2 regions of the Paenibacillus sp. JZ16 genome follow, and region 2 is predicted to be linked to the other one. Evidence: a T-box and tRNA genes for the amino acid it is inferred to sense, from the RefSeq annotation. Region 2 holds a T-box; the other holds one or more tRNA genes.
The links. The T-box of region 2 lies ahead of BJP58_RS27710 (arginine--tRNA ligase). A T-box ahead of a tRNA ligase gene usually reads a tRNA of that ligase, here a tRNA-Arg.
Positions count from the first base shown of each region.

Region 1: it encodes a tRNA-Arg, which carries the amino acid that the T-box ahead of BJP58_RS27710 (arginine--tRNA ligase) is inferred to sense. The anticodon was not compared.

Region 1 covers NZ_CP017659.1:4,590,705-4,614,779, reverse strand. Annotated here, with positions in the region: gene BJP58_RS21045 (oleate hydratase) at 104-1,873, opposite strand; gene BJP58_RS21040 (TetR-like C-terminal domain-containing protein) at 1,986-2,552, opposite strand; gene BJP58_RS21035 (flavocytochrome c) at 2,955-4,475, shown strand; gene BJP58_RS21030 (ArsR/SmtB family transcription factor) at 4,594-4,905, shown strand; gene BJP58_RS21025 (NADH:flavin oxidoreductase) at 5,023-6,147, shown strand; partial or broken gene aroC (chorismate synthase) at 6,256-7,313, opposite strand; gene BJP58_RS21015 (LysR family transcriptional regulator) at 7,424-8,308, shown strand; gene eno (phosphopyruvate hydratase) at 8,783-10,072, opposite strand; gene gpmI (2,3-bisphosphoglycerate-independent phosphoglycerate mutase) at 10,121-11,665, opposite strand; gene tpiA (triose-phosphate isomerase) at 11,666-12,418, opposite strand; gene BJP58_RS20995 (phosphoglycerate kinase) at 12,494-13,675, opposite strand; gene gap (type I glyceraldehyde-3-phosphate dehydrogenase) at 13,870-14,874, opposite strand; gene BJP58_RS20985 (sugar-binding transcriptional regulator) at 14,975-16,018, opposite strand; tRNA gene BJP58_RS20980 (tRNA-Arg) at 16,278-16,352, shown strand; gene clpP (ATP-dependent Clp endopeptidase proteolytic subunit ClpP) at 16,515-17,111, shown strand; gene BJP58_RS20970 (PdaC/SigV domain-containing protein) at 17,716-18,789, opposite strand; gene BJP58_RS20965 (hypothetical protein) at 18,960-19,181, opposite strand; gene BJP58_RS20960 (ABC transporter substrate-binding protein) at 19,413-20,465, opposite strand; gene BJP58_RS20955 (ABC transporter permease) at 20,525-21,286, opposite strand; gene BJP58_RS20950 (ABC transporter permease) at 21,332-22,180, opposite strand; gene BJP58_RS20945 (ABC transporter ATP-binding protein) at 22,177-23,148, opposite strand; gene BJP58_RS20940 (SIMPL domain-containing protein) at 23,552-24,075, opposite strand, start outside.
Region 2 covers NZ_CP017659.1:6,206,249-6,214,226, forward strand. Annotated here, with positions in the region: gene BJP58_RS27700 (GNAT family N-acetyltransferase) at 1-156, shown strand, start outside; gene BJP58_RS27705 (hypothetical protein) at 219-659, shown strand; gene BJP58_RS27710 (arginine--tRNA ligase) at 748-2,610, opposite strand; T-box leader at 2,674-2,898, opposite strand; gene BJP58_RS27715 (class I SAM-dependent methyltransferase) at 2,954-3,721, opposite strand; gene BJP58_RS27720 (EamA family transporter) at 3,866-4,294, opposite strand; gene BJP58_RS27725 (acetyltransferase) at 4,402-4,872, shown strand; gene BJP58_RS27730 (DEAD/DEAH box helicase family protein) at 5,050-7,845, shown strand.

The DNA.
Region 1 (24,075 bases), 1.6 Mb from region 2:
GGACCAGGGATCTATCGTGTTTATTTTTCCCCATACAGCGCACCAATCTTGGATTGGTGCGCTCGTTGATGTTCCATATCTTCTTTTGATAATGGGACTTCGACTATATGATGTTATAGCGTTTCAGTAAATCTTCGATGACGGTTCCGGAAACTTTTTTCAAAGCCTGCTTTTCTATTAAGTTCATGATCAACGGAAGCTTCAGATCGGTTAATTTTTTGCCGTCCATCATTTTGGAAGTGGAGTCCAGCAGTACGCGGACATCATAGCAAGAGCCGAACACTTCAGGTACGCCGCGGTCTACGTTTAATAAGGTGTACACAGCTTCCATTGCCGTTCTAACCGAATATTCGGTTGTGAATACGGTGTCGCGAACCGTGTCGGCAAACTGTCCGATAAAAGCGAAGTTGACGCAACCATCCGGAACTACTTTAGGCCGGTCTCCTGCTGTCCTCGGCATGAAAAATGACGTAATGTAAGGCATCATAGTCGGGATGCAGCGGGCAGAGTTGGCAGCCATGTCCGCAATTTCATGCTCCGGCACACCAAGATGGTACAGCCACTCCATCGTAATTTCCTCGCCTGTACATTCTCTCATCGGCTTTTTGACGTAATCGCCCGGAACATCGGTGAATAATCCGTACACCCAAACGACAAGCTGATCCTTCGGCTGCTCTTTGAAATGCGGTTGCCGATTCAGAGTATAACTCATGAGCCACTTGGAATCCTTTACGGACACGATGCCGCCGGTAACGACCTTTCCGCTGAACGGGTCGCGTTTACAGATTTTTTCGATATATGGCGGGATTCTGTCATCAAGTGTCGTAACGGTTGCCGATTCCCAGTTCGTCGCTTCCGTATTCGTGCAGAATTTATCGGGGCGTCCAAAGGATGGATCCTGCTTAGCAATATTTCTCCAGAGCTCCCAGCAGCCGCCTGTGGAACGATTAAATTCAGCCGCGCGATGATGGTCGCCCAAAGCAGAATTTTCCGTGCAGCTGCCATTTGTCACAAACACCAAATCATCTTCCGTCAAGTCGATATATTCCTCTTTGCCGGCACGGCGACATACCATTTGCTTGGCAACCTTCTTATTGCCCTGGATATCAAATACTACATTCGTAACTGTCATATCATATTGGAAATGAACGCCATGCGACTGCAAATATTTCATCATCGGCAGGATCAATGATTCATACTGATTATACTTCGTGAATTTTAACGCCGAAAAATCAGGCAGTCCGCCAATATGGTGAATGAATCTTTGGATGTAAAGCTTCATCTCCAAGGCGCTATGCCAATCTTCAAAGGCAAACATCGTTCTCCAGTAAAGCCAGAAATTTGAGGCAAAGAAATCCTCCGTGAATACATCGGTAATTTTCTTATCATACAAATCTTCGTTTCGAGTAAAGAACAACTTCACGATTTCCAGCGAAGCTTTTTCGCTCAGAGCAAATTTCCCATCAGTATGCGCATCCTCGCCCCGGTTAACCGTGGCTCTCATTAGAGAGAAGTTCGGATCTTTCTTGTTCAGCCAGTAAAACTCATCCAAAACCGATACGCCTTCAATTTCAAGAGACGGAATGGAACGGAACAAATCCCATAAGCATTCAAAATGATCTTCCATTTCTCGCCCACCGCGAATAATAAAACCTTTATCGCTGTCATGAATTCCGTCGCAGGCACCTCCGGGAAGACTAAGCTCCTCCAGAATGTGGACCCGCTCTCCCTTCATTTGGCCGTCGCGCACGAGGAAGCACGCAGCTGCCAGAGAGCCTAAACCGGCTCCAACCAGATATGCAGACTTTTTGTCGACATCGACCGGTTTTTCCGGGCGAGCAAACGCTTCATAATTTCCATTGCTATAATACATTCCAGTCACCTCCGAATTGATTCTAGCAACTACATCATAAAAATATATTCGGAGGTCTCCCATAGACAATGTCCGCCTAATGTCGAAACTTTCGACACAAGGCTAATATTGTCTAATGAGAGTGGTGCAATTTAAACTTTTCCAGCGCGAAAAAGATATCGCCTTGAATCAAAATGCTCAGCCGGTCCACAATCGCAGAGGGCTCTTCTTTCATCCCTTTCGCAATCCAATCCAGCATCAGCCCTACAAACGCATATTTATAAAAGTCAGCGATAAACGACTTATCCTCATCCCTGATCGACATCGTAACGGCCTTTTCCTCAATAACCCCTATCAAAAGATGATACGTTACGTTAAATAGGTACCTTTCCAGCTGCTCTCGTTTAATAGAATGATAGACGCTCGTCACAAACGCCTTGTTTTTTAGCACATACTCAAATATTTGCAATAGGCCCTGCTGCCACGTGTCATACGTTTTCTTGCCATCCAGCGCTATGGTAGCCTCGCTTGTGCAAATCCACTCCACAAGATCATAAATATCCCTGAAATGATAATAAAACGTCTGCCGATTCACTTCACAGTCCTCGACAACATCAATGACGGTAATCTTATCAAGCGTTTTTTTCTCAAGCATTTTTTTTAGCGATAGGGCAAGCGCTTTTTTTGTTGTTTGTGCCATAAAACTCCTCCAATCCAGAGCGTAATCATTCACAAAGGCCATTAGTCAGACGATACACCTTCATTATAAAGGAACTCAACGCGAAAAAGCGGTGACCCTATGAAGGCAAATAGATTGGAAATGCGCAGAAGTCGAGAAAATCGCAACCCGATGGCATCGTTGTAAATAAAAATTAAGTTTATATTGTGAAATAATTCACCACTTAATTAACAGCCCTATATTAAAATGAAGTGGACCTAACGAGGCTGACGGAGGGAGGTAACCGGGGAAGATCTGAGATTCGAAGAATAAAGGCCACACTCGCACACCCTATTGTTTCTCGTTTTTCTACGGTAAACCTCCTTTTTCGTTTGGCTCTTTATGGTCAACTAAATAGATGTAGAGAAAGTGGAGGGTTACACAGTGAAAAAGAAGGTTGCAGCAACGCTTATACTCATTCTCTCTTTCATGCTCGCCATCGCGGGATGCGGCGGCGGGACCCAGGATCAGAGTCAAGACAACGCAAAAAAAGAAGAAGCCCCAGATACGGCCGTTTCGGGTGCGTCCCAAACCGGGTATACGCCAATCGATCAGCTCAAAGAAAAGTATGATATCATCATCGTCGGTGCAGGCGGAGCCGGTATGTCTGCTGCCCTTGAGGCAAAAGAAAAAGGCATGAACCCGGTCATTTTTGAAAAAATGCCGATTGCCGGCGGGAATACCATAAAATCATCCTCGGGCATGAATGCTTCCGAAACCAAGTTCCAACAAGAACAGGGCATTAAGGACAGCAACGATTTATTTTATGAAGAGACTTTAAAGGGCGGTCATGAAACCAACGACAAAGACATGCTTCGTTTCTTCGTTGACCATTCGGCAAGCGCGATCGATTGGCTGGATTCCATCGGGATTCGGTTGAACAATATCACCATTACGGGCGGCATGAACGAAAAGCGCACGCACCGTCCTGAGGACGGCTCGGCGGTAGGACAATACCTTGTCAACGGTCTGGTGAAAAATGTACAAGAACAAGAAATTCCGCTATTCGTCAACGCCAAGGTAACGGATATTACGGAAAAAGAGGGCAAAGCAAACGGCGTCAAAGTCATCTTCAACGGGAAAGACGAGAAATCTATTGCAGCGGATGCCGTCGTTGTGACAACCGGCGGTTTCGGAGCCAACATGGACATGATCTCCGAAGTTCGGTCCGATCTGAAAAGTTACGTGACCACCAATCAAGAAGGCAGCACCGGTGACGGCATTACCATGATTGAAAAACTCGGCGGCACTACGGTCGATATGGATCAAATCCAGGTTCACCCTACGGTTCAGCAGGAGAAATCTTATCTTATCGGGGAAGCCGTTCGGGGAGAAGGGGCCATCCTCGTTTCCAGCCAAGGCAAACGTTTCACAAACGAGCTGGATACTCGGGATAACGTCACCGCCGCCATCAATAAGCTTCCTGAAAAATCGGCTTATCTTGTGTTCGATTCCGGGGTAAAATCCCGGGTTAAAGCGATTCAGCAATATGAAAAAATGGGCTTTGTCATTCAGGGCGATTCGATCGAGGCTTTGGCCAATGAAATGGGCGTTCCAGCTGATCAGCTTCAAGCCACACTGGATACATGGAACAGCGCGGTGAAGAACAATAAAGATACCGAGTTCAACAGAACGACAGGCATGGATAACGAATTATCTGGGGCTCCATACCATGCCATCCAAATTGCCCCCGGTATTCACTACACCATGGGCGGCGTAAAAATCAACACGAACACGGAAGTTTTGGATAAAGACGGCAAGCCTATTCCAGGACTGTTCGCAGCCGGCGAACTAACCGGCGGTTTGCACGGTCAAAACCGGATCGGCGGCAACTCCGTTGCCGAGATCATTATTTTCGGCCGCCAAGCCGGCATCAAATCGGCTGAATTTGTAGGAGCGCAGTAAGCAGTCTACATCCCTTTATACGGCAAAACAACACACGCTTGGTTGCCCTAATCCTCCGATAGCGATCATTTTTAAAAATCATATTTACATTTCTATAAAAATAGATATAATGAAACACATGGATACCTTACAAACCATCAAAGCACTATCAAACGAGTCCCGGTTTAAAATCCTGGAGTGGCTGAAGCATCCGGAGGAACATTTTGATCCGCAGGATCACATGCCTTCCAAATGTGATTTTCATGGCGGTATCTGCGTGGGCTCCATTTCAGAAAAAACAGGACTCGCTCAGTCGGTCGTTTCTGGCTACCTGGTAAAATTGCAAAAGGCCGGTTTACTGGAATCCCATCGAGCGGGCCAGTGGACATATTATAGACGCAATGAGGAGGGCATTAAGCGTTTTATCGAACAACTCAAGGAAGAGCTTTAGGCTTAAAAAGCAAATTCAGATTGAAGATTAAGCTTAAAAGCTCTTTCTTTTTATCATATATATCTATTTTTATGAAAATGCAGAAAAGTATATTAAATATATTGGAGGATTCCATACATGAGCAATCAAAATCAAAGTGTCCGATCTACAGCATCCCTATTCGAGCCATATACCATCGGTAACCTTACTCTTCCATCCCGCGTGGTGATGGCCCCTATGACGCGCGGGTTCTCTCCGAACGGCGTTCCAGGCCCGGATGTGGCCGCTTACTACCGTCGGCGTGCGGAGAATGGCGTCGGATTGATCATTACCGAGGGAACACTGATAAATCACCCGGCTGCAACCGATAACCCCAATATACCTAACTTCCATGGTGAAGCCGCATTGAACGGCTGGGCCGAGGTGGTCCGTCAGGTCCACGAAGCCGGCGGTAAGATCATGCCGCAAATTTGGCACATCGGCATGACTAGACCAATAGGTGCCGAGCCTAACCCAGAAGCACTTCCGATCGGACCATCCGGACTTGACCTGGACGGCAACGTCGTCACGAAACCCATGACCAAGGATGAAATCGAGCAGGTTATTCAAGCTTATGCCGATGCAGCCGCGAATGCCAAACGCCTTGGCTTTGACGGCGTAGAAATCCATGGTGCCCACGGATACCTGATCGACCAATTCCTCTGGGAGAGAACGAACCAGCGTACCGATGAATACGGAGGTGACATGCTGAAGCGTGCCCGCTTTGCGGTCGAAGTGGTCAAAGCCGTACGTGAGGCGGTGGGTCCAGACTTCCCAGTTGCCATCCGCCTATCCCAATGGAAGACAACCCAATATGAGGCCAAGCTGGCGGATACGCCTGAAAAGCTGGGTCAGTTGTTAACCGCGCTGTCTGACGCCGGGGTCGATATATTCCACTGCTCGACCCGTCGCTTCTGGGAGCCTGAATTCGAAGGTTCTGACCTGAACTTTGCTGGATGGGCCAAGAAACTGACAGGAAAAACAGTCATCACCGTCGGTTCCGTCGGTCTCGATGAAGTATTCACCAGCCTCTTCACCCAAGGTAAGGGTGCCGGCCAAAGAGACCTCGAAGAGCTCCTGAATCGTCTTGAGGAAAATGAATTTGACCTGGTTGCCGTCGGCCGTGCCCTGTTGGCTGATCCGCAATGGGCCGCTAAGGTTCGAGACGGACGTTTCGACGAGCTGGCACCATTCAAGCCGGATTCCTTGCAAACTCTGGTTTAATGCGATTTCAGCTCCCCAGCCCCCTTGGGACCTGAGAGCCGCATTAGATCTTTAAATACAAAACCGGAAGCAGATCGCTTCCGGTTTTTTGCCGTATGTTGTTCCCTGCTATTCGTCCAGCAAAGCGGCTTGACGCTTGTAATGATCCTCGATTACCATGCAAGCCATCGCTTCGATCACCGGTACGACGCGGGGACAGATGCATGGATCGTGCCTGCCGATCGTCGCAATTTCCCGTTCATTGCCGTCTACATCGACAGTCTGTTGAGGGGTAGAAATGGATGAAGTCGGCTTTACGACGACTCGGAACACGATATCCGCCCCGGTGCTGATACCACCGATGATTCCGCCGGCATGGTTCGTCCGGAACCCTCCCGCGTCCATCTGATCGTTGTGTTCGCTTCCCCGCATAGTGGCCGCTTGAAAGCCTGCCCCGAATTCAATGCCCTTAATCGCGCCGACGGACAACATAGCCTTCGCTAACTCAGCGTCAAGCTTGTCGAATACGGGTTCCCCCAGTCCCGCGGCAATGCCGCTAATTCGGCATTCGACAATCCCCCGCAGCTGTCCCCCTCTTCGGCCAGTCGTTCTATCCTCTCAATCATGCGAACGGCTGCTTCCGGATCACACGCACGAACCGCATTCCGTTCGATAGCATCGGCGTCAAATTGCTCGCATCGGATGCCTCCGATCTCGGTCGTATACGCCAGGATGGAGACACCCCGACGTTCCAGAAGCTTCCGCGCCACGGCTCCAGCAGCCACTCGCGCAGCCGTCTCCCTTCCCGAAGCTCTTCCGCTTCCTCGATAGTCGCGAATCTTGTATTTTTTTTCATATGTGAAATCCGCATGCCCGGGCCGGTAGGTCGATTTGATTGTATCGTAAGCCGACGGGCGCATGTCGGTGTTGTTAAGCATGATGCACAGTGGCGTCCCCGTCGTTCTTCCCTCGAAAAGTCCAGATAAAATGCGGATCTTATCGTATTCCTTGCGGGGAGTCGTAACAGAGGATTGCCCCGGCCTTCTGCGATCCATCTGAATCTGAATGTAAGCCTCGTCCAGCTCAACGCCCGGTGTGACACCTTCTAAAATGACGCCCACCGCTTCTCCGTGTGATTCCCCGAACGTAGTCATTTTTAACCGCTCTCCAAACGTACTTCCTGCCATGTTCATACCTCCCGTAAACATTTCGATTCCTTATCCTTCAGTTTAGAGGTATATTTGAAATAAATGAAATCGTAATAATCAACAGTTGCCATAGAGAGGATTGATAACAAATGATCGCCAACACGGAATGGTATCGAGTGTTCCTGCATGCTGCAGAGACTTCCAATCTCACGAAAGCTGCGCATAACCTCCATATGACACAGCCCTCTGTGAGTTATGCCATCAAGCAGTTGGAAGAAGCCCTCGGCGTGGGGCTATTCGACCGGTTATCCAAGGGCGTCCGCTTAACAACAGAAGGAGAGGCCTTGTATCAGCATGTAAGGCAAGCATTCGACGAACTCGATTCAGCCGAGCGGCGATTGAAGAAGCTAAAGCAGTTTAGCGAAGGCAGGCTGAGGATTGGCGCGAACGGGGCTATCGTCAAGGACTTTCTCCTCTCCTTGCTCGACCGATTCCATGCTCGCTATCCCGACATCCGCATTCAGCTGTCACAGGAGCGAACAAGCAGCATCGTGGAGCGCTTAAAGAAAGGATCGTTGGATCTCGGCTTTGTTCACCTTCCCGTATCGGACGAGGAAATCCATATCATCGACTCCCGTACCTCGCCTTATTGCGCCGTGGTCGGAACGGCCTTCGCAGATTGGGCGCGCAGGCCTCTACGGACGGAAGAATTGACGGAGCTCCCCCTCTTGATGCTGTCCCCCGGCAGCTCGACGCGGTCCTTCATCGAAGGGTGGTTCCGATCGCAAGGGGTGGAAGTGGCAGCCGACTTCGAGTTGAACAGCCTGGACATGTTAGCAGAATTTGCCGAGCGCGGTTATGGAACAGCCTTCTTGCCACGGGCCTTTGTCTCGTCTCAGATCTCGGACGGTTCCTTGCTGGAGCTTCGAACAGACACTCCGTTACCGGATCGATATATTGGCGTCGCCGTTCGGAAGCAGCAGTCGCCCTCGCTGGCGGCAGGGGCATTTTTGGAGATGCTGCAGCAGAATTGATGATCTTCCCGTCGAAAGAAAATTAGCATCATCAACCTTATGAATACATGATCTTGTCTACAGCAGTCCACCTTTATGATCCTTTTCGATGACCTCTTACTAAGCGGTTATTTCAAGACGAGACCGAAATGCTAATGGACCCGCCTCCCATACACCCAAAATCCCGGCTCATGTGACATCACAGAGCTGGGCTTTCTTCTTTTCACTCCTATGAGATACTCACAAATAGCTGCACACCTTCTTCCTGCTCAGGTGCGTATATCGGTGGAGGAGCAGCGCGTTCGCCTTTAAAATCGGGAAGCTTCCTCAGCTTATTCCATTCCAGCTTCCCGATTGTAACAGCGACCGGAGACGATATACGCACCGTCCCTCGGCACGATAACAAAGTGTGCAGCCCCAACCCTGCAGCTCCTCAAATCAATGCAAAAAAGCCCAGCTCCCTCAAAGCAGGAGCCGGGCTTTCTCTTATTTCAATTATTTGCGCTTCAAGTTGTAGAACGACTTCAAGCCGTTGTATTGAGCGAGCTCGCCCAATTGATCTTCGATACGAAGCAATTGGTTGTATTTCGCCACACGGTCCGTACGGGAAGGAGCACCCGTTTTGATCTGACCAGCATTAGTAGCCACCGCGATATCAGCGATCGTGCTGTCCTCGGACTCACCGGAACGGTGGGAGATGACAGCCGTGTATCCTGCGCGTTTTGCCATTTCGATCGCATCGAACGTTTCAGTCAATGTACCGATTTGGTTTACTTTGATCAGGATGGAGTTACCGATGCCTTCGTTGATACCTTTTTCCAGACGCTCGGTGTTGGTAACGAACAGGTCGTCACCCACGAGTTGAATTTTGTTACCCAATTTCTCGGTGAGCAATTTCCAACCTTCCCAATCGTCCTCGGAGCATCCGTCTTCGATGGTTACGATTGGGTATTTGTCTACCCAAGAAGCGAGCAAGTCCACGAATTCTGCCGGCGTGAAGGATTTGCCTTCGCCTTCCAGAACATACTTGCCATCTTTGAAGAACTCGGTGGAAGCAACGTCCATACCCAGCAATACATCTTCACCTGGCTTGTAGCCGGCTTTTTCGATCGCTTCGATGATGGAAGACAGTGCATCTTCGTTAGACGTGAAGTTAGGAGCGAAGCCGCCTTCGTCGCCAACCGCTGTGTTCAGGCCTTTGCCCTTCAGAACGGATTTCAGGTTGTGGAAGATTTCAGCGCCCATGCGAAGCGCTTCTTTGAAGCTAGGTGCGCCAACAGGCAATACCATGAACTCTTGAACGTCAACGTTGTTGTCCGCGTGAGCGCCACCGTTAACGATGTTCATCATAGGTACTGGAAGTTGTTTTGCGTTGAATCCGCCAAGGTAAACATACAGTGGAAGATCCAATGCATCAGCAGCAGCGCGAGCTACAGCCATGGATACGGCCAGAATTGCGTTCGCACCCAATTTGCCTTTGTTCGGCGTACCGTCCAAAGCGATCATCAGTTTATCGATGCCAAGCTGGTCCAGAGCGTCCATGCCAATCACTTCAGGTGCGATGATTTCGTTCACGTTCTCAACAGCTTTCAGAACGCCTTTGCCCAGGTAACGGGATTTGTCGTCGTCGCGAAGCTCAACGGCTTCGTGAACGCCAGTGGAAGCACCGGATGGAACGATCGCGCGACCGATTGCACCGGATTCCAGGTATACTTCAACCTCTACGGTTGGATTGCCACGGGAGTCAAGGACTTCGCGTGCATATACATCAGAAATAATAGTCATGTGTATAGTCTCCTTTTAATGTTATGTTTATGTTCCATTATGAACCACTTATTTACGTGCTGCAATCATGGAAGTTCCAGTCATCTCATCCGGCTTCGGCAGATCCATCAGGTCGAGAATGGTTGGCGCAATGTCGGCAAGAATACCGCCTTCACGCAGCGTTACATTCTCATCCGTTACGATGAACGGAACCGGGTTCGTAGTATGTGCGGTGAACGGACGTCCACTCTCGTCAAATACCATGTCCGCGTTCCCGTGGTCAGCGGTAATCAGAACTACCCCGCCTTTTGCCAAAACAGCCTCAACGACCTTGCCGACACACTCATCCGTAGTCTCAACGGCTTTAATTGTCGGCTCCAGCATACCGGAATGACCTACCATGTCCGGGTTGGCGAAGTTCAAAATGATCGCGTCATGCTTATCCGCTTCGATTTCTCTCACGCAAGCATCCGCCACTTCATAAGCGCTCATCTCCGGTTTCAGATCGTAGGTCGCCACTTTCGGCGAGTTGATCAGTACGCGCGTTTCACCAGGAAGCTCAACATCGCGTCCACCGCTGAAAAAGAATGTCACGTGCGGGTACTTTTCGGTTTCCGCAATCCGAAGCTGCTTCTTGTTGTGCTGAACCAGCACTTCGCCGAGCGTGTTATCGAGATTCTTCGGTTTGTAGGCAACGAAGCCTTCCACCGTCTCGCTGAACAGCGTCAAGCAGACAAAATGCAGGTTTTGCGGGAACTTCGGTCCACGTTCAAAGCCACGGAAGTCATTATTCGTAAACACCTGGGACAGCTGAATCGCACGGTCAGGGCGGTAGTTCAGGAAGATAACGGAATCTCCGCTCTCCACCAGACTAACCGGCTCGCCTTCACCATTCACAATCACGGTCGGTTCTACGAATTCATCGTAAACCGATTTCTCGTAAGATTCGATGATGGCTTTCAGCGGATCCGTATATTTCGGTCCTTCGCCATACACCATGGCACGGTAAGCCTTCTCGACACGATCCCAACGCTTGTCGCGGTCCATCGCATAATAACGACCGGAAAGCGTAGCGATTTGGCCAACGCCCACTTCTTCAATCTTCGCAATCAGATCTTTAACGAACTGCTTGCCGCTGTCCGGTGCCACGTCGCGTCCATCCATGAAGCCATGGATGTATACGTCATGGAAATCTTCCTTCTTGCAAAGATCCAGCATGGCAAACATATGCTCAATATGACTGTGAACGCCGCCGTCGGATACCAGCCCGTACAGATGCAGCTTCTTGTTGTTGTTCTTAGCAGCGCGAACGGCTTCCACCAGCGTTTCGTTCTCGAAGAATTCTCCTTCACGAATCGACTTCGTGATGCGGGTCAAGTCCTGATACACGATCCGGCCTGCGCCGATGTTCAAGTGACCCACTTCAGAGTTCCCCATTTGACCTTCCGGCAAGCCTACGGCTTCACCGCAAGCGGTCAACGTGGTGTTCGGGTATTGCTTCAAATACCGGTCGTAGTTAGGCTTGTTCGCTTGAGCGACCGCATTGCCCACTTCGGTGTTGCGAAGCCCGAAACCGTCCATGATGATCAGAGCTACAGGTCTTGGAGCAGACATTTACTTCGCCCCCTCAACGAGTGCGATGTAGGAAGCCGGTTGTAGACTTGCACCACCAACGAGCGCGCCGTCGATGTCGCTTTGTCCCATATACTCCGCTACATTTTCAGGCTTCACGCTGCCGCCGTATTGAATACGAACTTGCTCTGCAACGGTTTCGCCGTACAGACCTTGAACGAGTTCACGAATATAAGCGATGACTTCGTTCGCATCCTCTGCCGTAGAGGATTTGCCAGTTCCGATCGCCCAGATTGGCTCATAAGCAATAACGACATGAACCGCTTGATCAGCAGGAACACCTGCGAACGCTGCCTCCGTTTGTACTTTGCACACGTCTTTGGTTTGGCCGGCTTCGCGTTCTTCCAGCTTCTCGCCGACGCATACGATCGGAAGAAGGCCATGGCGGAATGCCGCATGTACCTTCTTGTTCACGATCTCATCGGTTTCAGCAAAATACTGACGGCGCTCGGAGTGTCCAATAATGACATAGTCCACGCCCAGATCCTTCAGCATCAAACCGCTGATTTCACCCGTAAAGGCGCCATTGTCTTCAAAATGAAGATTTTGTGCACCGATTTTGATGTTCGTGCCCTTGACCGCTTCAACCAATGCAGGAAGATTGGTAAATGGCGCGCAAATCACGCTTTCAACGCCTTCTACTTCCGCTTTGCCTTTCACATCTTCAATAAATGAAGTTGCTTCCGGAACGGTTTTGAACATTTTCCAGTTACCAGCTATGATAGGTGTTCTCACACGATTCACTCCTTTATTCCCCGAAGAATCGGGGTCCAAACTTCATCCACTTGCTATCCAATATAGTGCCTATTTCTATTTGTCGTTCAGTGCCACAACACCAGGAAGTGCTTTGCCTTCCATGAACTCAAGAGATGCACCGCCGCCTGTCGAGATGTGGTTCATCTTGTCGGCAAGACCGAATTTCTCTGCAGCTGCAGCCGAGTCGCCGCCGCCGATAATCGTGTAAGCTTCCGTATCCGCACAAGCTTGTGCCACTTCACGAGTACCGTTGCTGAACGGAGCGATTTCGAATACGCCCATAGGACCGTTCCACACGACAAGCTTGGAGTTCTTGATCACTTCTGCATACTTGGCGCGAGTCTTAGGTCCGATGTCAACGCCTTCCCAATCGGCAGGAATGCCGTCGATATCAACGACCTTGGTATTCGCGTCTGCGCTGAACTCGTCCGTAACGACGATATCTTCCGGCAGGTAGAAGTTTTTGCCCAGCTCTTTAGCTTTCTCGATGAAACCGAGTGCAACATCAAGCTTCTCTTTATCAAGCAGAGATTGGCCGATTTCATGGCCTTGAGCTTTGAAGAACGTGTAAGCAAGTCCACCGCCGATGATGACATTATCAGCAAGCGTAAGCAAGTTGTCGATCACGTCGATTTTGTCCTTAACCTTCGATCCACCGATGATGGCGGTAAAAGGACGGTCCGGATTCGAAAGGGCTTTGCCGAGAACGGACAGCTCTTTCTCCATCAACAATCCCGATACAGCCGGAAGATGATGAGCGATACCTTCTGTCGAAGCGTGCGCACGGTGAGCAGCACCAAACGCGTCATTCACGAACAGATCGGCCAGTTCGGCGAATTGCTTCGCAAGTTCCGGATCATTCTTCTCTTCACCAGCGTAAAAACGAACATTTTCAAGCACGAGCACATCGCCGTTTTGCAGCTTCTCGACTTGAGCTTTAACAGCTTCTCCTACCGCTTCATCCGCTTTGGCTACCGGTTTGCCGAGCAGCTCGGACAGACGCTGACTTGCCGGAGTCAGGCGCAAAGATTCAACGACCTCTCCTTTTGGACGACCCATGTGACTGGCCAGGATGACTTTCGCTCCTTGCTCTACCAGATACTTAATGGTCGGCAAAGTCTCGCGAATACGAGTGTCGTCTGTAATTTTACCATCTTCGAGCGGTACATTGAAATCGACGCGGACAAACACCCGTTTGCCGCTTACTTCTACATCACGTACACTTTTCTTGTTCATCTCCACGTTCCTCCTAAGAAAACTATTCTCCTCACCGACAGCATGCAGTTGCTCTCGTTTCTCTCTCTATCGCTAACCAGCGCCCGGATCTTGTCTATTCTTCCCAGTGCTCTGGCATGAAAACAAGGAAAAACCATGAACCAAAGAGGAGACCCGTGAAACGGAACTCCTCTTCGATTGTATGGCTAGATCAATTACAGACCTTTGCTTGCGATGTAAGCAGCGAGGTCAACGACACGGTTGGAGTAGCCCCACTCGTTGTCATACCAAGAAACTACTTTCACCATGTTGTCGCCAACTACCATAGTGGAGAGCGAATCGATAGTGGAAGAAGCTGGGTCGCCATTGTAGTCGCTGGATACAAGCGGCTCTTCGGAGTAGTTCAAGATGCCTTTCAGCGGGCCTTCAGCAGCTGCTTTCAGAGCTCCGTTTACATCTTCAAGGGTTACATTTTGGGACAGCTCAACTACGAGATCCGTTACAGAAACGTTCTTCGTAGGTACACGCATTGCCATACCGTTCAATTTGCCTTTCAATTGTGGCAGAACGAGGCTAACCGCTTTAGCAGCACCAGTTGTGGATGGAATGATGTTTTCAGCAGCTGCACGAGCACGACGCAGATCTTTGTGCGGAAGATCAAGCACTTGCTGGTCATTCGTGTAGGAGTGAACCGTAGTCATCATACCCTTAACGATACCGAATTTCTCGTCAAGAACTTTAGCAAAAGGAGCCAAGCAGTTTGTTGTACAAGAAGCATTGGAGATTACAGTATGGTTAGCTGCATCGTATTTGTCTTCGTTAACGCCCATAACGATCGTGATATCTTCGTCAGTTGCTGGAGCGGAGATGATAACTTTCTTAGCGCCGCCTTTCAAGTGAGCGGAAGCTTTGTCTTTCGCTGTGAAAATACCAGTGGATTCTACAACGATTTCAACGCCGTGCTCAGCCCAAGGCAATGCTTCAGGGTTACGCTCAGCGAATACTTTTACTTCACGGCCGTTTACAACGAGTGCGCCTTCTTTAGCTTCAACCGTTGCATTAAGTCTTCCGTGAGTTGTGTCATATTTCAAAAGGTGTGCCAGCGTGCTTACGTCCGTCAAATCGTTGATTGCCACGATTTCAACTTCGCTGTTGTTCAGCGCAGCGCGGAACACGTTACGTCCAATACGTCCAAAACCGTTAATACCTACTTTAACCATGAGTAGTTCCCTCCATATTTGTAAAATTTATATATTCAAGATTGGCCGTTAAGCCAATCAAGACAACAATAAGGAAAAATCAGTGTGCACGCCCGTGGGTTCAAATCCCGGCGTCAATCTCCTTCTCGACTTCCAGTGCCGCGGCTTCATCGGTAACGAGAATATCCTCATGTCCGAATTTCAGCACCGCATGAATCGCCTTGCCCTTGCCTTGACCCCCAGCAATGCCGATGATCGTCTCTGTCCGCATAATATCCTCAAGCCGCAGCCCGAGAGTAAGCATTTTGTGGACAACTTCACCATCTTCACTGAAGTAGTAGCCGAAGGATTCCGCAATCGCGCCATCTGCCTGCAAGTTCTGAATAGAGTTTTCATCCAGCTTGCGCCTTCTTGCCATCTCCATGGCATCTCCGATGCCGTGAATAATGACACGGCAGCGCCTGATCACATCCACGATCTCCTGGATATGCTGATCCTGCACCAGAGACTGATAGGCATCCTCGCTTAGCAGATCCGGTACGTGAAGCAATCGGTACTCAGCTCCAACGCGCTTTGCCATCTTGGAAGCAATGGTGTTCGCTTGAATCTCCACGCTCTCCCCAAGACCGCCCCGCGCTGGCACAAACCAAGTGCTTGTCAGCGGTTCGCCGCCTGGCAAAGAGGACATCTGCTCGGCCACTTCGGCGAGCGTGGAGCCGCCGGTTACGGCAATCGTATCTCCATCTTGGACAAAGCTTAGCAGCGTTCTTGCTCCGGCCCGGCCAAGCTCACGTTTGACTTCCGGAGATGACTCGCTGTCACCGGGAATAATGACCACTTTACGAAGCCCGTAAGCCTGACGAATCTTCTCTTCCAGTTCAACCAGTCCGAATAACTCATTCATGACCGGCTCCAGCTCCTCCAGCAAGCATATCCCTGAGCTGCTGATGCGCATGCCAAGCGTTTCAATCTCGATCAGCCCCTGCGCTTTCAGAAGATCAGTCTCTGCTCTGAGAACACGCTCGGTCATCGAGAGTGATGAAGCCAATGTTCTTCGGCCAACAATTCCGGACAACTTGATCTGATGAAGGATGGTATACCTTCGTTTAAGAGTGTCCATCAGATCCGGCAGAAGCTGCTCTTGTATTTCTAATAGGTTACGCATGCATTCCACTCCTGCAAACTTCGTCTCGGCTCTCCTCTATCTGGTCGTAAAATGTCCCAGTTGAACTTTTTAAGTCCCACCTTTATTCTAACCAATAATTATGCCGGTTGCAAGTGTCCGAAAGTATATTTCTCTGCCCCGGGCATTCTTATACATTATGGCCAAGTACTGGCTCGTCTATATAATAGGAACAAAGTTTTGTCTGCTATTGTATTTTTTAAATAGATGCGGTATAATCAACTTCGTTGCTAATTTTTTTGCGCCCGTGGTCCAATGGATATGACGTAGGCCTCCGGAGCCTGAGATCGAGGTTCGATTCCTCGCGGGCGCGCCATTATAACTTTTATTCTCTATACTGATTACCCTAAAGCGCCCATGACGGCTCTTTTTTTTACCCAATAGTTTGACTATCTTTGACTTTTTGATTTAAATTGTTTATCATGTGGGTAATACGGTAACAGTATTTATATGAGGTACTTAAGAGGAGGTTTTCCACGTGAGTTTTATACCTATGGTCGTTGAACAAAGCAACCGCGGTGAGCGGGCGTACGACATCTATTCCAGATTGCTGAAAGACCGCATTATCTTCCTCGGCTCCGACGTAAATGACGTGGTCGCCAATTCCATCATTGCCCAAATGCTGTTCTTGTCGGCTGAGGATCCTGAGAAGGATATTCATCTTTACATCAACAGTCCTGGCGGTTCCATTACCGCAGGTATGGCGATATTCGATACGATGCAGTTCATCAAGCCGGACGTTTCGACGATCTGTGTCGGCATGGCTGCTTCCATGGGCGCATTCCTGCTCAACGCAGGCGCTAAAGGCAAACGCTACGGTCTGCCTAACAGCGAGATTATGATTCACCAGCCGCTCGGCGGCGCACAAGGTCAAGCCACGGATATTGAGATCCGTGCTCGCCGCATCCTCAAAATGCGCGACAAGCTGAACCGCATCCTGTCCGATCGCACGGGCCAACCGCTGGAGCGCATTGAGAAGGATACCGATCGTGACTACTTCATGACGGCTGACGAAGCCAAAGAATACGGTCTGATTGATCAAGTATTAGAGAACACACCACCGCAAGGCTTATAAAAGAAATGAAGTAAAGGGCAGGCGCCGTTATCCGGTGCCTGCCCTTTCTTATCCTCCGAAGGGGATTTCTTAGAAAACTTTGATTTAGGGTAGTGAGAGTATCCCCTCCGGTCGCTGTTGAAATCGGGAAACTTGAATGAATGGATAGGGAGGTTTCCCGATTTCAAAGGCGAACGCTTTGCTCCTCCGAGGATACTCTCACTTTGGTACGACCTGACCTTATCTATAAAAACTTAAAGACTAGCTCAAGAGCATCCCCCTCCTAAAAGGCCTGCCTTAACTTGTGGGGAGGGAAAATAAAAGAAGACCCGTGCAGGGTGGCCATTTCAACGAACGGCTTGCTTGCCACGGACCACGCGTGCACAGGGAGCAGAAGCAGTGTGCAGATGTACAAGACGTGCAAGTTATCATCCAGGCAAGTCTCTAGATAAACGAAAAACCCCTTGATCGCAGGAAAGGAGAATACACTCTCCACGTTCCATGATCAAGGGATTTTCGTAACTCGTTCCAGCACAGTGTTACATCAGGATAACATCATGTTTCTAGGCAAGCTATAGTATGAAAATAATTGATTGCAGTTTACACAAACCGCTCCCGTATACTCTTACTTCCACTCTTTCAGCTTCAGCTCAAACTCCGGAAATCCATAAGCATATGCGGTGTACTCATAAAGTTGGAAGTACAGCACCGCAGCGTTATCTTTCACGTAGAAGTCCGCATCGGCAGGCACGCCTTCAAATCCGCTGAGGTAGCCCCCCTCTTTCTTCAGCTTGTTCAGCACAAGGTTGTTCAGCTTCTGTTTGTTCTTGCCCTGCAGGTTGATGAAATCGCCCAGCTGCATTTTCTTGCCATCCTTCAAGGAGAACGTGAAGCTTTTACGGAAGGTCATGCCATGAGCGCCACCCGTGTAGGAATAATCGTATGCCGTAATGCTCAGGATATCGTTCTGGTTATAATGGACCACGAAGTCACCGCTAAATTCATAAGGGAAACTGGATTCCGACGGCGGGAATTCCTCAGCATTCCCTTCGGCACGGGTGATTACGCCGGACGCATTTTCTTTCAGCACTTGATTGATCTCGGCTTGCGCCTCCTCATTGGCGAGTCCGCTGATTACAGGATAGTTCACAACGGCATCCACGCCCTGAATCTTTTTCTTCAGCGCAGCCGATTTGATCGTAATGTCGTTCTGTTTCTTCTGCGTCATGCTGAGTGTTTTTACGGAAGGGTTCCATTGTCCCTGAACACCCATGTATTCGCTGATCGTTTTGAATGGCACATACAGACGACCATTAATGATCTGTCCCCCAGGTTCGCCGGCATACGAACCGTTCACCAGAATACCGATTTCAGTTGAATCATATACGATGGCACTCAGTTTGTTATAACCGTTACCCAGTGTATACGTACGTTTTTTTGCATCATATTTAAGAGGCATTCCCAGGCCGTCCCGCAAAGCGGTTGCCGGCACATAAGTTACCCCGTGCAGCACGAGACCTTTCTGTGACAGGGTCTTGCCATTCCATTTCAGTACGACTTCATTTTTTGACGATTTTTGGCTGGCGGAAACGGGTGCCTTAGCGGCACTTGCATCGATGACCTGTCCGCTCAAACCCAGACCGCCAAGCAGGACGCTAGTTGCAATTAATGATGCACATACACGTAATTTAGGATTCATATCAGAATTCCACCTTTGTTAAATTAAGTTTCCGTTAGTTGTTAATCTATTACCCTTAATCATTATAAGGAAAGCTTTCAATGTATTGGTAACAAAGTCAATGACAATTTTGATTCCAGGCCATAGGACCTATACGTTCGCCAAGTCTTTCTGAGTGAATGCTTTTACGCTTAGAAATACACCGAACAAGAGAGCGCATGTACCCATAAACAGCAAGACTTCCTTCCCTGGGCTGCATAACTTAATAGAAGTAGTCCGATTCCCACAAGCGCACTGTGAACACTCAATAACAGCAGATGCAGCGCGCTTTTCCTGAAGATGTTCAGAAATAAAACGGCTGCAACCCCGGCAACTACCAATGCAATCAAAAACATACCCATCACATCGCTCAAGCCGCTTTCTCCTTTTCCTGATTAAACGTATAGAAACCTGGTTTAAGTTATTTGCGTCCTCCTTTATATATAACAACGAAACGGGCCCCGAAGTTGTGGTTTGATTCGTATAAATCGGCTATTTCTTCCTATCCCGGGACTAAGGGACTATTATTTACAAACAAAAAAGAGCCTGCCCCCAATGGGACAGACTCTTTTTATTACAAAAACATGAAAATGCAAGCCCTATAATTAACGACCGCTCTTCAGTTCGGTCCATAAACGATCATAGATCGAGAGCGAGTCACCAACATTATCCAGCCATTCGGTACGGCCCAGCTCTTCATCTGTCAGGTTGATCATCGTATTGGCGCGGTATTCCTCGCTATGGAATTCCATCGCTTTGGTGTTCGGATTGCTGTATCCGATAAATTCATAGTTTTTGGCGCTGACCTCAGGCTCCATCATGAAATTGATGAATTTCTCGGCCAGCTCTTTATTCTTGGCACCCTTAGGAATCGCGTAGTTATCAGAGAAGATGGTAGCCCCTTCTTCTGGCACGACATACGCCACATCCGGATTCTCCGCAGCAATAAAGGCGGCATCTCCGGACCATACCGTAGCAATCCAGCCTTCTTCTTGGATCATCTTCTGCTTGATGTTATCCGTATCAAACGCTAGCACATTCGGGAGCAGGGTCTTCAGCTCATCCGCAGCTGCGGTGATTTCCGCTTCATCTGTGCTGCTGTTGGACTTTCCTTGCTTCTTCAGCGCCATGCCGATCATTTCACGGTTGTCGTCCAGAAGCAGGACTTTACCCTTGTATTCCGGGTTCCAGAGATCTTCCCAGCTGTTGATCTCATCCTTCACATACTTCTTGTTATATGCAATACCCGTTACACCGGACGTGTAGACAATTGAATATTTATTGCCCGGGTCATAAGAAGGATCTTTGAAAGTATCCGTAAGACTGACGAAGTTCGGGATATTATTCATGTCAAGCGGCTCAAGCAGCTCCGATTCAATCATCGTTTTGACCATATAATCGGACGGCTGAATGAGGTCATACCCACTGCCGCCAGCCTTGATTTTAGCCAGCAGGTCTTCATTGTTTGCGTAATTGTCGTAGGTTACCTTTACGTCGAACTTCTCTTCGAAGTCCTTCAGCACCTCGGGATCAAAGTTATCCGCCCAGCTGTAAATGTGAAGCGTCTCCTTATCCGATCCGCAACCGGCCAAGAGTCCTACAGACAATACCGCAACCATGCCTGCCGTCAGCAGGCGGGTCCATCTTGATTTTTTCAATTCAATATCTCCTCTCTTTCCACTTCCATGTTTTATTTCGAAAAAAGCAGTACCTATGCTTAGATCGGTAATGTTTTATGTTTCTTTTCCCCGTTGCCGCGGTTAAGAATATATTGCGCTAACAGAATCAGCGTGATGCTGACCAGAATGAGCAGCGTACACAGCGCGTTAATCTCTGGCGAGATGCCGCGCTTCACTTGAGCGTAAATATAGATCGGCAGCGTCGTTGAGCCGGGGCCAGCGACAAAAAAGCTAACCATAAAGTCATCCAATGACAGCGTAAAAGCAATCAAGGCGCCGGAGATAATGCCCGGAGCAATCTGCGGCAATGTAACATGCCGGAACGTCTGCCAAGGCGTAGCGCCCAAATCCTGGGCCGCCTCATCCAGCTGTTTGCCCATGCCCGACAGTCTGGCGGTCACTACGACATACACATACGACAGGCTGAACGTAATATGGGCGATGATCACCGTCGTCTTGCCAAGCGGCATATTCAGTTGACTAAACAATACCAGCAGCGACAGCCCCATAATAATATCCGGGATAATGACCGGCAGATACAGCAGCCCGTTCATGCCGCTGCGACCTCGGCGTCCCAGAGTCCGAAGCGAGAGCGCCGCCGCAGTTCCGAGCAGGGTAGAAATGATCGTCGATATGACCGCCACCGTTAAACTGTTCATCAGCGCTTCCATCACGTGCCGGTTCTCGAATAGAGACACATACCAATCGAATGTAAATCCTTCCCAATTGCCGCTGAGCCGCGTGTTGTTAAAGGAATAGATAATGATCATGATGATCGGTACATAGATGAAAGCCATCATAAGGAAAGAGTGAATCCCAAGCAGCGGGTGATTCTTCTTCTTCACCTATCTCCCCTCCCCTACGCGTTGATGGCGGGCTTGCATCGCCCGGTTAAAGAGCAGGATCAGCACCAGGGACGTAATCACGAAGATCACCGACAACGCCGCTCCAAAGGGCCAGTTGCGCGCACCCAGGAACTGCTGCTGAATGATATTACTGATCATGGAGGACTTCGCGCCTCCCAAAATATCCGTAACTACAAACATCCCGGAAGTCGAGACATAGACCAGAACCGCCCCCGTCATGATGCCGGATTTGCTCTGCGGCAAGGTAATGTGCCGGAATGCTTTCCACCTGGAAGCGCCCAGATCGCTGGCCGCATCCAGCAGACGCTTGTCCATCTGCTCCAGGGCCACGTAAATCGGCAGCACCATGAAGGGGATGAAGTTATACACCATCCCGAGCAGTACGGCGCCGTACGTATACAGCATCTGAATCGGCTCGTCGATCCATCCCATCCACAGCAGCAGGCTGTTCACCACGCCTTGGGTCCGAAGCAGCAGGACCCAGGCATAGGTGCGGATCAAAAAGTTGATCCAGAACGGGACCGTGATCAGAATTAATCCCCAGGTTTGGATACGCGGGGAAGCGTTGGCTATATAATAGGCCAAAGGATAGCTGACTAACAAGCAGATCACCGTAGTCAGCAGCGACAGTACCAAGGTATCCCAGTAGATCCCCAAATATAATGGATCAAAGAAGGTCTTGTATCCTTCCAGACTGAAGGAAAACACGACGTTCCCCAGCGAATCCCGCGAGAGAAAAGAGATGCCGACCACGATTAGCATCGGAACGATCAGGAACAGGGATAACCACAGCAGGACCGGAGTCAACAGGAACCTTGATTTCCTCATGATCCGATGATCACCTCATCTTTGGCGTTCCAGTTCACCCCAACCCGTTCGCCAACCTCCCATGGCTGATCATCCGAGATATCGAGAGCAATCATGACCTTCATCGGCTCATCATCCAATTGGACCAGCAGTTTATGAACGCTGCCGAGGTACTGCACATCCTCAATCACGCCGCTCTTCTTGGCACCCGATTCCCGCTGGGGAATGAGTTTCTCCGGCCGCACGGCAAAGAGACCCTCTGGCGAGGAAAAAACGTTATTCTCCCCTACAAACGTAGCGGCAAACAGCGTATGCGGTCTCGCATAGATCTCGCGCGGCGTACCGATTTGCTCTACCCGTCCATGGTTCATGATGACGATCCGGTCGGAGAGCATCATGGCTTCCTCTTGGTCGTGCGTTACATATACAAACGTAATCCCGAGCGTCCGCTGCAAATGCTTGAGCTCGGACTGCAGATTCTTCCGCAGCTGCAGATCCAGTGCCCCAAGCGGTTCATCCAGCAGCAGCACCTTCGGTTTGTTGGCAATGGCGCGGGCGATGGCCACGCGCTGCTGCTGTCCGCCGGACAGCTGGTGCGGGAAGCGTTCCCGCAGGGCCGTCAGCTGCGTCATGGCAACAGCCTCGTCCACCCGCTCCTTGATGAGTTGACGTGGCATTTTTTTCATTTTCAACCCAAAAGCGATATTATCTTCTACGGTCATATGCGGAAACAGAGCATAGTGTTGGAATACCAGATTCAAATCCCGCTTGTTCGCAGGCATTTCCGTCACATTCTGACCCGCCAGCCAGACCTGTCCTTTGGTTGGCTGTTCGAATCCTGCTATCATTCGGAGAATCGTCGTTTTGCCGCAGCCGCTGGGGCCCAGCAAAGTCAGGAATTCCCCTTCTTTAATGGAGAGCGACAGCGGATGCACGACCGCTTGTCCCTGAAAATGCTTCTCGATCTGGACAAGTTCAATCACATGCATCAACCCCTTCTTCAAAATGTGACCTATTCCATGTGTACATTTCTGCTAACCAGTATGCACAAAAACGTTCCCCACTAAGAAGAAACGGTCCTACTGCCTGTTGTGCTCAGGTTGGCAGAATCCGTTTCTTAAAGGTGGAGGATGCTAGAAGTCTCGACTAAGAAAAAAAAGCCATATCCATGGGTATGGCTGTAACGTTCAGATCAAAGTTCAGTTTTTCGCATATTCACTATACCTCGTTTTCCCCCTATACACAACACTTTTCTGTGTATTTCGACAGGGGAAGGGACGGATGTGGTCCCTGATTATGGTATTTCATTTTTCGAATAAGGATACACAAAAAACCGTCCACCCGGTAAGATCCGGATGAACGGTTTTCTGCATGCTGAGTCGAAAACAACAACTACTTCAGCTCATATTGCACATACAGCTGCGTCGAGATCTTGATTTCGCCCGGCTTCACGGATGTGTTTGCGCCCGCGTCCGCTGCCGTGGATTGTGCTTCCATCGCCATTTTTTCGAGACCAAAGATGGTATCTACACCAACGGAACCTTCCACAATATTCAGCACGATCCCCAACTGGCGCTTGGAGGCTTTTGCCATCGCCTGAGCTTTCAGGTCTGCATTCGCCATCGCCTTATCAATCACTTGGGCCTCGAACGCATCGCGGTTCTCAACTGAGAAACGTGCGTTTCCAATGGAATTGGCGCCGGCATCGGATGCTGCATCAAGCAAATCGCCGACTTTGTTCAAATCGCGAAGCGTGACTTCCAGGGAATGATACGCCGAATAGTTTTTCACTTTACGTCCATTATCATCAGAGTACGTATAGTTAGGCTGTACATAGAACTGCTCGGTTTTGATATCCTTGTCATCGATCTTCCAGGTTTCTTTCAACAGCTTCGTAATCTTATCCATTTTCTGTG
Region 2 (7,978 bases):
AATCGGGGTTATCGTTTTTCGCGCCTGGAAACAGGCGAGCCGCAGGAGGAATCCGTTCATTTTTATAAGAAGCTGGGGTATGCCCAGATTGAACCGTTCGGTGAATACATCGGGAGCGAATATAGCTTATGTTTTGAGAAGTGTCTGACATCCTAGCGGTTTCGTCTTATAATAGAAGAAAAAAGTATTTTACGATACATATTGAGGAGGCGTCGAGCATGCAGCTTACGAAAATCTCACAGAATACCGCCATTTTATTGGAGCATGCCAAAAAATCGGGGCTAACTACCTCCGAGCTGCTGGAGGCTGTGCGCTCGGGTGAGGTCGAGAGATTCCAAGTCGCGAACAATGGTCATTTTCACTATGAGGAATTGTTCTCTTATGCAAAAGAACATGGGGAAGATTTAGAGAAGGCCGTTAGCGAGGGATACAAAATGACGTTTAATACCCGCAACGGGTTGAAGATCTGGCTGGAGGAAGCCTTCCACATCAGTTCAGAATCCGATTTTAGTGTAGGTGAAGGCATTATTGAGGGGCTGAAGCTCCAGGAGGAGCAGGTCGCTCGCTTGAAGGAAGCGCTGGCCGTCAACTGGACCCTGCAGGAAGAGCCTGCAGCAGATGCCGTCCAGATCAGATTGACCGTCAGAGGATTGCAATAATATATGATAGCCACCGTACGTATTCAACATGAATCGTACGGTGGCTTTTTTAGTACACCGTCATTCGTTAAACTCGTTAGATGGAGATTTACATCCGGCTGGGCGTGGGCAGTCCCAGTACATCCAGTGCTTCTCCAAGAGTGTTTTTAAATAAGGAAGTGAGCCATACACGGAACCGGAGCACTTCATCCGCCGATTTCAGAATTGGGCATGCCGAGTAAAAATTGTTGAACAAGGAGCACAGCTCATAAGTAAAGTTGCAGATGGCGCTTGGAGATAGATCCCGGCCGGCGGCATACAGGGTATCGTGCCAGGTGCTGATATGGCGAAGGAGCGCATGCTCCGCTTTTTCCATGGCAGGGAACCGGGCAGGCACCGACGGCGAAACCCCCGCTTCTTGCGCTTTGTTGAGCACGCTGAGTGCACGCGCGTAGGAGTAGAGCAGGTATACCCCCGTATTTCCCGATATTTCAGTGGCCTGCTTCAGATCGAACACCACTTCGGTTTGCAGTGCAAAACGAAGCAGATAGTAACGGATGGAGGCGGCTGCGATCGTATGACTGGACAAACCGTTTTTATCGGAACGGGTGTCTTCGATGAACTTGGCTACTTGATGGATAAGCTCGGTGATTTTAATTCCGATCCCCTGACGTCCGGACATCGCGTAGGATGCTTTCCCGTCGGAAGTATCGATGCCGAGATCCGAAGCGGCAGAAGGGCTTAACGAAACGACGCCGTAGCTGACATGACGGAGCTTGTCGGCCTCTTTATGGAATCCCAGGCTTTCCAGCGCCTGCTTCACCATCGCCTGCGGGTACTGCTGCCTGTAATCAATGACGTTGATGACCATGTCTGCTTTGCCGAAAGAGAGCTGCTCGCCATGAGTGCTCGTCGTCCAAACTTCGTTTGTGAATTTTTTATATACAAAATCGTTGGAGAGCACACCGTATTTCCACAGGTGATAGGCGATGTCTTTAGCGGTGTAAGTCAGGATGCCATTGGAGCGCACGAGCACTTTATCCATGCTGTGGTCTGACTCCGGATCGTCAACGGCTTCCGTTCCTGTTTGCTTGAGCACCCAGCAGCCTGCAAGTTTGCCCTCGGTTTCCTGATGGAAGAGCGGCGTGTTCTTCAACAGCTCGAAAGCGGATGCCCAGAACCCCTCTCTGACAATGCTGCTCTCCCACACAAGCAGATCATAGTCAATGCCGAACTGCTTCATTTCTTCAAGATGCTCTTTGACAATTCTCTCGGCAACGAGCAGTCCGATCCAGGACAGATTCTGGTTACCCTCTTCCAGTGCGTGCAGAACCTCGGTCCGATGCTGAACCAGCCCGGGCTCCCTTTCGTAGGCCTTATTGGTACTTGAATACACGTCCCAGCAGTAATCGCCGAACCGGGCATGTTCCTTTGACAGCGGCGTGTGGAGCATCCCGACCACCGTATCTGCCAGTTGATTGCCAAGGTCGTCGATATAATTATGAACCTCCACCTCGTAACCAAGCTTCCTCATCAGCCTGACCAGCGTATCGCCGATACAGGAGTTTCTTAGATGGCCGATATGGGCGGATTTATTCGGATTGATGGAAGTATGCTCAATGACAATCTTCTCGTTCGTTGCCGGGGGCAATTCAAAGTGATGACCAGCCCAATATTCCCAATCGATACGCAGATTCATAAAACCTGGTGCAACAATCTCCGTGGCATAGACTAGCTGTTTATAAGTCGTATCCTGCTCAAGCTCGGCTTGAATCAGCTCGGCAATATGCAGCGGAGCTTTACGAAGCAGCTTCGCAAGCTGCATCGCAATGTTGGTGGCATAGTCCCCATGCTCCATGCTGGCAGGCTGCTCAATCCGGATTGGAGTAGAATCGGGCAGTTGGACGCCCATATCTTCACACACCTGGTTTACAGCTTGTTGAAGGCTCGAAGTAATCAAATGACTTAACACGTTAAATCCCCCTTTGAAAAATAAACAAAACACGTCAGAAAAATCAAAAAAGCCCTCATCTCCTAAAGAGACGAGGACTTGTGCTCGCGGTACCACTCTTGTTGTTAAACCATAGAGGGTTTAACCACCTTGATACGATAACGGTGTAAGCCGGGGCTTCCTACGATATTTCATTTCGGAAGACCATCTCCTGGGTCCGTTTCACCGCCGACATTGTACCGGTTTCCACCCTCCCGGCTCGCTTGGACTAAAGTCAAGTGCAGTTACTCTCCCAATCAACGAAAATCACATGTTCAAGTTTTTCATATTATTAACCATTCTATTTAGAAAATCAACCCTAAAATTATGAAACTTTCTCTGCAAAGACTCGCAGGCGCTTGTAATCTGCATAAAATGCATCCTCACGCCAGAGCGTCGCCCGGGCAGCTTGGCTGATACGGGCAATGGCTTCGTCCTTCTCTTGAGCCGAGAATCCAGCAAAGAAACGATCGCCAAAATGCAGCAGCCAATACTTCACGCCATCCTTGCCCTCAGGGAGCTTCGTGGGACGGTCGAAGTGATGGGCGATATGCACCCGGAACCCATGGGATTCAAGCAAGGTCGTATATTGGCCCAAGCTGGGAAAATACCACGGATTTCGGGTGTCGGCATCCATTCCATAATGGTCGGCGAACACCGTTTTCAAAGCTTGGTAAATTCCGTCGATATTCCCCTTGCCTCCAAACTCCGCTACGAATCGGCCACCGGGCTTGAGTGCGCCATAGACGGAGCGTACCACACCACCAGCATCCTTCATCCAATGCAGGGCTGCATTGGAGAAGACGGCATCATACGGCGATTCGGTGTCGAAGTTCTCGCCGTCTCCGGCCAGAAACGTAAGCCCGGGGTATTTGCTTTTGGCGCGCTCAATCATCTCGGCCGAATCATCCATGCCGGTTACATGTGCACCCGAAGCAGATATTTCATTTGCCAAATCGCCGGTTCCGCAGCCGAGATCAAGAATCCGCTCTCCGGGTTGGGGCGCAAGAAGCTCTACTACGCTTTTTCCATAAGCCGAGACAAACGATAACTGCCGATCATAATCGTGAGCTTTCCATACTTGCTCTGACATAACAACAACTCCCTCACCCATGAATTATCCTCATTGTGACATGTTTATCTTATAATTAGAAATATATAAATGTGATAATATTGATAGGTTTTAACAATAAACGAACGAACAAAAAGCCGCTGAGCAGCGGTTTTATGTAGAACCTTATTTAACGGCAACCAGAAGAGCGCCAACGGCAATGAGTGCAACGCCGGCTGCGTTAATCCAGGATATCTTTTCTCCAAGAAACACAAAGGCCAGAATGACCGCGATGACAACGCTCAATTTATCGATAGGTCCTACCTGCGATACTTTGCCGTATTTTAGCGCAAGAAAATAAAACAGCCAGGACAATGCCCCCGCAATGCCGCTGAGCACAATGAAGCTTAATGCTTTCTTCTGAACCAGAATGTCACCGAGTTCCGAGAATTTGCCCTGAACCCCCACGACTCCCAGCAAAAACAGGGCCATAATGACAGAGCGGATGGCCGTTGCCGAATTGGCATCGATGTTTTGCAGGCCTATTTTTCCGAAAATGGCGACAAGAGCCGCCGTGACCGCCGACAGCAATGCATATATAAGCCATAACGGCATGTTGTTCTCTCCTTCCTGACAAAGATAAAGTCTCTGATTAATGTACCGGATTCCACTATAATAGTATAGAGCAATTTACACGTTATCATGAATATCGATGAGATCGAATGATTTGGAAGGGACTGGATGAAGTGGTGTTACATATAGCGCCTTATACAGAAGAGTATCATGATCGGCTGGTGGAAATATGGCTTCGTGCCGTATCCCAAACGCATGATTTCCTGACGGAGGAGGATATCCGGTTTTATTATGAGATGATGCAAAACGGAGCGCTGAGAGCCGTAGAGATCTGGGTTTGCTTGAATACCGAACAGGGGGAACCGATTGGATTTATGGGGCTGGATGGCACCAAAATCGAAATGCTGTTTGTGGATCCCCTCCATCACGGCCAAGGCTCAGGAACGGAACTGATCCGGCATGCCGAACAGCTCAAGGGGCGGAGGCTGCAAGTCGATGTGAATGAACAGAACCCCATGGCCCATGCTTTTTATAAAAAATACGGCTTCGTGCAAATCGGTCGCTCCGAGCTGGACGGCTCCGGAAAGCCGTTTCCGCTTATTCACATGGAATTACAGTAGGTCATGGATCACTTTTTTAGACTATCGAATATATAAGTTTTCAGCGCAGCTGAACCCAATCGATAATGCAAGAAAAACATCCTTTACACGCGATCTGTCTTCTGTGAACGTACGTCGATAGACGTTTTTCTTATACACACCGAAGAAGAAAGAGGTGCATCTAAACTGGAGGAATTCATGAAGTTTTTTCCGAGTAATCTGTCGTTTCGTTATCCGTGGCGCTCCTATCAGAAAAGGGTCCTTCACGGGCTGGAGCATCATCTGAAGAATCGGCATCTGCATTTGGTGGCGCCGCCGGGTTCGGGGAAGACCGTTCTTGGACTGGAAATCATGCTGCGCATTAACCGGCCGACGATCATCCTGGCCCCCACACTCACCATCAAGCAGCAATGGGCGAGCCGATTCGTGGAATTATTCCTAGACGATCAAGAACAGCCCGAATGGATCTCCACCTCGCTCAAGCGACCGGCATTGGTAACGATTACGACCTATCAAGCCCTTCATAGCCTGCTTAGTACTGCTGGGGAGCAAACCTCTGTGAGGAAGAAAGGTACGGCGGAGATAGAGCATGCGCATCAGGTTGAAGATGAGAACTACAGGGAACCCGAAATGGCCATGGAAGCTTCTGAGGCGGAGGTGATGGATAGCGCTAGCGAGGATGATATCACGAACGGTACCGAGGCTCAAGAAACTTTGGAATTGTTGAAGCGACAGGGCTATCATACAGTCATTTTTGACGAGGCGCATCATCTCCGGATGTCTTGGTGGCAAAGTGCTATGCAGCTGTGCGAAATGCTGGGCCAGCCGACGAAGATTGCCCTTACTGCCACACCGCCATATGATGTTAATCCAAGGGAATGGCAGCGGTATATCGAGCTTTGCGGTCCCATCGACGAAGAGATTAGCGTCCCGGAGTTGGTCCGTCATGGTGAGCTGTGCCCGCATCAGGATTACATAAGTTTAACCACGCCTACACAAGAGGAGGCAGCTAAACTCCGGGAGTTTCGGCTGCAGGCAGCCCAGGTTAAGGGCGAGCTGATCCGGGATAAGTTCCTGGCGGATTTGATTGTCAATCATCCTTGGATTACGCAATCCGAAACGTATACCGAAGAAATATTATCCTCGCCCGAGTATTACTCCAGTATGGTGCTTTATCTGCGTGCCGCCAATCAGCCCATCTGGAAGGAGGCGGTGAAGCTGCTCGGAATGAAGGAGAAGGAAACGCCCGATTTTTCGGAAGAGTGGTTGGAGGAACTCCTTAGCGGCATGCTGTATAAAGATCCGCATATGGATCGTGAGCTGCCGGAGTTAAAGGGTTTACAAAAGAGGCTCAGCCGAATGGGCATGATTGAACGCCGGAGGGTTTATATGCGTTCTACCCCGGCATTTGACAAAATGCTGGTCCAGAGCGTTTCGAAATTGCACGGCATCGGGCGTATTCTTGATTTCGAGCGTTCCGTGCTGGGGGAGAACTTGCGGATGGTGATTTTGACCGATTATATCCGTAAGGAGGACCTGCCGAAGGATGCAGCTGACGAGAAGCCGCTTCATCGGCTCGGCGTTGTCCCCATTTTCGAGTTAATCAGAAGGCAGCTGGCTGAGAAAAACAGCTCGCAGAGCGAGCATGAGCTGCCTATCGGAATTCTGACCGGCTCCTTTGTAGTGCTGCCGGCAAAGGCTGTGCCTTTAGCCAGGGTTTGTGCCGATCGGCGAGATATTCACTTATCGGAGCGCCCGCTTGCTCACGACAGCCGCTATGTAACGATTGATGTTCGTGATGCGAATCGCTCGGATATCGTTGCAATCATAACGGAAGTGTTTTCGGAGGGAGAAATCCGGGTGCTGGTTGGTACGGCGGCTCTTCTGGGTGAGGGGTGGGATGCCCCCGGAATCAATTCCTTAGTCATGGCATCATATGTCGGTTCGTTCATGCTGTCCAATCAGATGAGAGGGCGGGCGATTCGGGCGCAGCGCGGGAATCCCGATAAGACCGGAGCGATCTGGCATCTGGCCTGCATAGATACAGCCAAGAGCGACGGCGGTGAAGATTTGGGCTCGCTGGCCCGCAGATTTCGATCTCTCGTAGGTTTATCGATCTCGCACCAGACCATAGAGTCGGGCTTGGAGCGCATGGGCCTTGATCTTCGGAAAAGGCAAACCGCAGACAGCATTAACGATTATAACCGCGACACATTGGAGCGTGCGAAGCAGCGGCATCTTCTGAAGGGGCGTTGGGATTCGGCGATTGCCCTTCACAGCTCCATGACGGAAGAGCTGACGGCGGATCGAGAGAGCATCCCTAGGCCTGTCGTGTTTTCTCATACGGTGAAAGCCGTACTCCTGTTCGCCGTTGGTCTGGGATTGGGCGCCTTCAGCGAGACGTTAACGTCTCCGCGTTTGTTCCAATCGGACGCGCCGGCCTGGTTCAATTTACTCATCCCGGTTGCCGTTGCCTTACTCGTATCAAGTCCATGGGTATATAAAGCCATCAAAATGCTGGCGCGGCATCAGTCGCTGGAGCGTAGTATCCGTGAGGTTGGTCTCGTCGTTTATACGGCCCTGTTCGATATGAAACTGGTCGAATCTGGGCCAAGCATTCACCGATTGAAAGCTGAGGAAGTGGGAGGAACCGTCACGTGTTGGCTTAGAGACGGAACCACTCAGGAAAAAACACTCTTTTTGGATTCGCTGCAGCAGGTGCTGGACCCGATCAATAACCCGCGTTATCTTCTATACCGTGAATCGCGAAGCTGGTTTATGAAGAAACGGGATTACCATGCCGTGCCGGAGGAAATCGGTCGCCGCAAAGAACACGCGGAACGGTTTGCCCAGCTGTGGCGCAAGCATATCGGCCCTGCCGAACTGGTCTATACTCGCACGCCCGAAGGAAGGAAAATACTTCTGACCGCGCGAGCGAGAGCGTTGTCTTCCATTTTCGTGAAGAAATCGGAGCGGGTCAGTGCTTGGCGATAGGCAGGACTGTTTGCAGAAGCTTATTGAGCAAGTGGCGGGTATGCGTTGCTTTAACGGACTCAGGGGCCGTTATTTGCGGGGAAAACGCTCTTACTGGTTCGGTAACGGACCTGAAGTCCGTTATTTAGGAAAA